DNA from 3 places in the Roseibium sp. M-1 genome. Region 2 is predicted to be linked to each of the others. Evidence: predicted binding sites of a transcription regulator. Region 2 holds the regulator's gene; each other region holds the start of a gene.
The links. The regulator PhoB, encoded in region 2, activates phosphate uptake and scavenging genes when phosphate is short. The targets are predictions, from matches to a motif close to TGTCATNNANCTGTCAT.
Positions count from the first base shown of each region.

Region 1: ACX3M4_RS02565 (glycerophosphodiester phosphodiesterase) is a predicted target of PhoB. The motif match lies at 716-732, and genes of this name have one in related genera.
Region 3: ACX3M4_RS21425 (esterase-like activity of phytase family protein) is a predicted target of PhoB. The motif match lies at 977-993, and genes of this name have one in related genera.

Region 1 covers NZ_CM137257.1:534,751-537,017, forward strand. Annotated here, with positions in the region: gene ACX3M4_RS02560 (YceI family protein) at 1-411, opposite strand, end outside; gene ACX3M4_RS02565 (glycerophosphodiester phosphodiesterase) at 830-1,549, shown strand; gene ACX3M4_RS02570 (FecR domain-containing protein) at 1,889-2,267, shown strand, end outside.
Region 2 covers NZ_CM137257.1:2,265,711-2,267,977, forward strand. Annotated here, with positions in the region: gene ACX3M4_RS10245 (GcrA family cell cycle regulator) at 1-533, shown strand, start outside; gene phoB (phosphate regulon transcriptional regulator PhoB) at 809-1,507, opposite strand; gene phoU (phosphate signaling complex protein PhoU) at 1,582-2,267, opposite strand, start outside.
Region 3 covers NZ_CM137257.1:4,719,602-4,721,868, forward strand. Annotated here, with positions in the region: gene ACX3M4_RS21420 (multidrug effflux MFS transporter) at 1-845, opposite strand, end outside; gene ACX3M4_RS21425 (esterase-like activity of phytase family protein) at 1,072-2,267, shown strand, end outside.

The sequences.
Region 1 (2,267 bases), 1.7 Mb from region 2:
GACGGTCAGGGTCACCGGCTTGGTGATGTCCTTGATGGTCAGGTCACCGGTGACGGCCAGCTGGTTGTCGCCGGTTTTCTCGACCTTGGTGCTCTTGAAGGTCGCAGTCGGATACTTGGCCGAATCGAAGAAATCGGGGCTCAGGAAGTGAGCGTTGCGGTCGGGGAAGAACGTGTCGAGGCTGGTGATGTCGATGGTGAACTCGATGGAGGACTTGGACGGATCGTCCTTGTCGATCAAAAGCGTGCCATCCCAGTTGCCGAAGCGGCCCTCGGTCGTGGAATAGCCGAGGTGGTTGTAGGAAAATGCCAGGTTGGCATGGGACTTGTCGAAGTCATAGGCGACGGGCTCGGCAATGGCAGTGCCCGCGAGGAGGGAAAGGGCAAGCGCACCGGCTGCAAGACGGATCATGATCAAACCTCGTAGATGTTATCAGGAGCGTTCGCTCATGAACGCTGCGGCAGGAACATAGGGACGATTGAGGCGTATGCAATTTGACTGACTGTTCTCAAAGAATGAACAATGATCCGATTAGGTGGATTTACGTCCAAGGTTACACAGGCGAAAAATCGGAAGGCCCCGGAAGATCCTTTGCCGGAAAACATCCATGTCCGGAGAATCAGCAGCTTCGGCCGCGTGGCGCGAACACTTCAAGAAAGTACAATTGGTGGTTGCTTCTTGCGATAAGGCGATGAAATAGCACTCAAAGTTGGAATGTCATCATTTTATCAAGAATTTCAGGCACCTGATTGAGACCTTCCTTCCGATGCGGTCTATGGTTGGCCAACATGCTCCCGGCGAGTGGCTTGGAGACACAGGAGATTTAGACGTGAAAAAAGCGGTCATTGTGTGCCACAGGGGAGCCAGTCTCCAGGCTCCGGAAAACACGCTGGCATCCCTTGAAGGCGCGATCGCCATGGGCGCGGGTGTCGTCGAGTTCGACGTGCGGCCTTCGAAGGACGGCGTGCTTTACGTGTTGCACGATCCGACTGTGGACCGGACGACGGACGGCAGCGGCCGCATCTCCGACATGGTATCCGCAGAGGTCGACGCGCTTGATGCGGGTGGCTGGTTCGGGCCGGACTTCGCCGGCCAGAAAGTGCCGCGGCTCGAGACCTTCCTGGACGCCTGCCGTGGCCGGATCGCGACCTATGTGGAAATCAAGGAAGGCGATCCGGGAGAAATCCGGGACATGCTCGCGGTTCGGGGCATGTTGAAGGATGCCTGGACCTTCTCGTTCGATCAGGCGATCCGGGCCGAGGCGCGGGCGCGGGTTCCCGACCTCAGGCGCATGGTCCTGTTCATGCATGTGGGCTCGGTCGAGCGGGCCGTGGCTCAAGGTGCTCATATCCTGGAATTTCACGAGGACAATCTCACCGCGGAGCTTGTCGGCGAAGCTAAACAGGCGGGCCTTGTCACCCAGATGTTCTATGCCGGATCGGACAGGGAAGTCTTCGAACGTGCCGTGCGCTGCGGCATCGAGCAGATGAATATCGACCATGTCGAAGTGTTCCGGTCGGTCGAAAGGGAGTTGCTGGCTCCGGCGTGAGACCTTTCATGTCTTGAGGTTGTAGAATTCATCTTTAAGTAGGTGCTTGATCCCGCCAAGATTACCAATCTTAGTTGAGCTCTATAAATTTTAGATCATCGGTAAAACAGCGAAGTTATCTTACTATTAATCATCGATTTTCACCTTAGGTTAAGTGAGCGTCTGGTACGTTCCAGCGATCTTGTCTGGACAGGTGACGCGAAAATGAGCGCATGCGCGCAAATAAAGTGGGCCAGGCTTAAAAGACGTCTGGGGGGAAATGCTTTGAATCTTGGCGCGGTCTACGCGTTCAGAGCGTCTGCTTTGCTGTTTCTCTTCATCTCGGTCTTGTGCGCGCAGATGTCGTCTGCCGCCGCAGACGACTGGGTTGTCAAGCGGGTCTCGGGCATCGTCTACTTTGTGGCGCCGGGTGTCGAAGCCTACCGGGTAAAGAAGGGAATGGTCTTTGAAAAAGGCCTGACGATCGGAACACGCGCGGGTGCGCGAGCACTGATTGCGCGCGGAAACGAAAGCATTTCCGTCGGACCAAATACAACGTTTGCCTTGTCGAAGTACCGCAGCGATGGGACCAATACGACGCTCCTGCAGCGCAAGGGGACTGTCGAAGTCGATGTTCAGAAGCGGCAACGCCCGCATTTCACGGTCGAAACGCCATTCTTCGCAGCAGTTGTCAAGGGAACGCGTTTTGAGGTCGATGTGCGGCAGGGGCAGGCCCGTG
Region 2 (2,267 bases):
TGAGTTGGACGAACGAACGGGTTGAGCTTCTGAAAAAGCTTTGGGGCGAAGGCTTGAGCGCCAGCCAGATTGCAGGCGAGCTGGGTGGAGTGACCCGCAACGCCGTGATCGGCAAGGTGCACCGGCTGGGTCTGTCCGGCCGCGCCAAATCCTCCACAACCAGCGCCAAGCCGCGCCGGGCTCGCCCGGCGACCGGTGCGCCGAGCGCTGCACCGAAGAAACCGTCCTCCCAGCCGCAGTCCATCGGCGCGACGGCCCTCAAGGCCGACTTCGCTCCGGCGCCTGCCGTCGAAGCCAAACCGCGTGTCGAGCCGATCGCGGAGCTGGTGCCGATCTCGCAACGGGCCACGATCCTGACCCTGACCGAGCGGACCTGCAAATGGCCGATCGGCGATCCGGCAACCGACGACTTCTATTTCTGCGGCCGCCAGTCCGATGCGGGCGTGCCCTATTGCGCTCATCACTGCAAAATCGCCTACCAGCCCGTCGCCGACCGCCGCCGCGACCGCAAGACGATGGCCCAGGCCGGCTGAGTGCCGTCTGACAGTCCAGCTCATGAAAAGCCCGCCAAATCGGCGGGCTTTTTTTTAGGATTGCGTAACCCTTTCCGCGTCATCCCGGCCAAGCGAAGCGCGAGCCGGGACCGGGGAGCCAAAAACCTTAGCCGTCAAGCCGATTTTCCAAATACCTCCTTGGGCACACCGGTCCCGGATCTTCGCTTCGCTGCGTCCGGGATGACCAACGAGAGGTAGGTACAAAAAAGCCCGCCTTTCCGGCGGGCTCAATCATTTTGAAGCTCAACGGGGGTTTAGACGGTCGCGGTGAACTGGTCGTTGAAGGCGTAGCCGGCACCGCGAACGGTGCGGATCGGGTCCTTGGCCTTGCCCTTGTTCAGCGCCTTGCGCAGGCGGCCGACATGAACGTCGACCGTGCGTTCGTCCACATAGACATCGTGCCCCCAGACACCGTCCAGAAGCTGCTCGCGCGAGAATACACGGCCTGGCGAAGTCATCAGGAATTCCAGCAGCCGGAACTCGGTCGGGCCCAGGTGGATTTCCTTGGTGCTGCGGCGGACGCGGTGCGTTTCCCGGTCGAGTTCGATATCGCCGGACCGCAGCATGGTCGACACCACTTCGGGGCTTGCCCGGCGCAGGATGGCACGCACGCGGGCCATCAGTTCGGGGACAGAGAAAGGCTTGACGACATAGTCGTCGGCACCTGTCGACAGGCCGCGGATGCGCTCGGCTTCTTCGCCGCGTGCGGTCAGCATGATGACCGGCAGGCGCTCGGTACCTTCCCGCGCCCTCAGGCGGCGGCACAGTTCGATGCCGGAGAGGCCCGGCAGCATCCAGTCAAGCAGCAGCAGGTCCGGCACGCTTTCGCGCAGGCGGATCTCCGCCTCGTCTCCCCGGGCACAAGCCTCGACCGAGTATCCTTCTGCTTCCAAATTGTATCTCAAAAGAAGGCTGAGCGGTTCTTCGTCTTCAACGATGAGCACCTTCGGCATACATCTCGCTCCAATTTCCGCAGCCGGCGCTCCGGCGCCGGCCGTATCGATTTCCGCTTCTGCAAGGCTGGCGGTTAGACGGCGCCGGTCTCGTCGACCTTGGCCCGGTCTTCCGGCAGACGCTCGCCGGTGACCATGTAATAGACGTTCTCCGCGATGTTGGTCGCATGATCGCCGATGCGCTCGATGTTCTTGGCGCAAAACAGCAGATGAACGCACTGGGTGATCACCCGCGGATCTTCCATCATGTAGGTGAGCAGTTCGCGGAAGATGGACGTGTAGATCGCATCAACTTCGGCGTCAGCTTCCTGCACGCGGCGGGCAGCCTCCGCATCCTTGCGCGCATAGGCGTCCAGAACCTGTTTCAGCTGCGACAGGGCAAGCTCGGTCATATGCTCCACACCGATGGCGAGCTTCTTCGACTGCAGGTCGCTGTCGATGGCAATGACGCGTTTGGCAACGTTCTTGGCAAGGTCACCGACCCGTTCCAGGTCGTTGGCAATGCGCGTCGCAGCGGTGATTTCACGCAGATCCTGGCCCATCGGCTGGCGGCGGGCGATCAGCTCGATCAGCTTGACTTCGACCTCATGATAGAGATCGTCCAGGCGCCGGTCGCTCTTGATCGTCGCCCTGGCAAGCTCGGTGTCCTGCGACACCAGAGCCGACACGGCATCTGCGAAAGCTTGCTCGGCCAGGCCGCCCATTTCGGCAACCTTGCCGGCCATTTCCCTCAGTTCCTCGTCATAGGACGAGACGATGT
Region 3 (2,267 bases), 2.5 Mb from region 2:
GAAACAAGCGCGACGCGAGCCATGCCGAAGCGCTGTCCGAGCATTGCCGCGAATTGCGAAGAGGCGAAAAAGCCGACCGCGTTCAGGGCGAAGACCAGGCTGAAGCCGAACGGGCTCAGGCCGTATCTGGTCATGTAGACCAGCGGTGCCGCGGCAAGGAAGACGAAGAAGCTCGCCAGCGAAAACCCGCCGATCAGGGTCAGGCCCATGAACTTGGCGTCCTTCAGAAGGTAAACCGTGCTGCGCAGCATCGCGGTTGCATCGATCTTGCCGCGGCGTTCCGGCGGCAGTGTTTCCGGCAGGAGCAGCGCCATCTGCGCCACCGCCGCCATCGCGATGACGCCAAGGGCGATGAAGATCAGCCGCCAGCTGCCGAATTCGATGATCAGGCTTCCCGTCAGGGGCGCCAGCATCGGCGAAATACTGAAGACGAGCATGATCAGCGCCATCAGCCGTGTCGCCTCGGCGCCGGTGTGCAGGTCGCGCACGACTGCGCGCACGATCACCATAGGCGCGGCCGCGCCAAGCGCCTGGACGAAGCGGCCGACCGTCAGCGCCGAGACATCGGTGGCGGTGGCACACAGGAACGAGCCGAGAATGAAGACCGCCAGACCCAGAAACACCGGCGGCTTGCGGCCGAACCGGTCCGCAAGCGGGCCGTAGATCAACTGGGCGATGCCGAAGGCGATGAAATAGACCGTGAAGGTCATGTGGACGGCCGCATCGTTCGTCTCAAGGCTGCTGACGATTTCGCCGACTGCGGGCAGGTAAAGGTCGATTGCAAAAGGGCCGACAGCGGCCAAAAGCCCCAGCACGATGGCGGAGCGCACATATCCGATCTGCATGAGAATATCCGATGAAAGCGCCAAAAGGCGCTCAGAACAGGGAGGAATGAAGGGGAGGGCAGCGCCGGTTCTGCCCACATCATATGTATATAGGAATGGGAATGCCTCGTTTCAAGATGCTTGTCCGGGCGTGTCATGAAACCTTCATGCAACTGTCACCGGTTCTGTAATCAAGCTCACTAGCTTGCGCGCACCTTCAACCCGAATATTCATGGGAGCTAGTGCAATGGCGAACCTTCGCGGGCGTTTTTTGAAAGGCGTCAGCCTCGCAGTCCTGTTCGGCCTCGGGGCCGTGCCGGCGGCGCAGGCAGCATATTTCGAGCGCATCAACACATTCCCGGTCTACAAGACCCTGCCTGAAGGCATCGATCCGGCAACGGAGACCGTCGCCGAGATCATCTACGCCTCGAAGGATGGCCGCACCCTCGTCTTCACCGACAGCCCGGGCGACGCCATCGTGTTCGTCAATGCGGCCAATCCGCTGAACCTGCAGCCGCTCGGCCGCACCGCGCTCGGCGGCGAACCGACCTCCGTCGCCGTCGGCGAAACGCTCGCTTATGCCGGCGTCAACACGTCCGAAGACTATGTCAACGCCTCCGGTCATCTGGCGGTCATCGCGCTCGACGGCCTCGGCATCACCGCCAAATGCGATGCCAAGGGCCAGCCGGACAGCGTCGCCATCTCGCCGGACGGCAAGTTCGTTGCCATCGCGATCGAGAACGAGCGTGACGAAGAGCTCAATGACGGCGTCATCCCGCAGATGCCGGCCGGTCACCTGGCCATTTTCGACCTCGACGACACCGGCGCTCCGACAAACTGCGATGCGGTCCGCATCGTCGACCTGACGGGTCTCGCGGAGGTTGCCCCGGAAGATCCGGAGCCGGAATTCGTTTCCATCAACTCCAGGAACCAGGTTGTCGTCACCCTGCAGGAAAACAACCACATTGCCGTTGTCGATCTGGCTTCAGGTGAAGTCGTGTCGCATTTTTCTGCCGGTGCTGCTTCCGCAGAAAACATTCCGGTTTCCAAGGCGCGCATGAGCGATGCCTCCGGCTCGACCGAAAATGTCCTGCGTGAACCGGACGGTGTTGCGTGGATCGACGACGAGCGCTTCGTCACTGCCAACGAAGGCGATTATGAAGGCGGCTCGCGCGGCTTTACCATCTGGAACACCAAGGGCGAGGTGCTCTTCGACAGCGGCAACCAGATGGAACACCTGGCCATGGCCTATGGCCACTATCCGGCCAAGCGCGCTTCCAAGAAGGGTACCGAGCCGGAAGGCGTTTCGGTGGGTGAATTCGGCGGAGACACCCTGATCTTCGTGAATTCCGAACGCGGCAACTTCGTCGGCGTCTTCAAGGATACCGGCGGCACGCCGGAATTCGTCCAGTTCCTGCCGACCCATGTCGGTCCGGAAGGTTC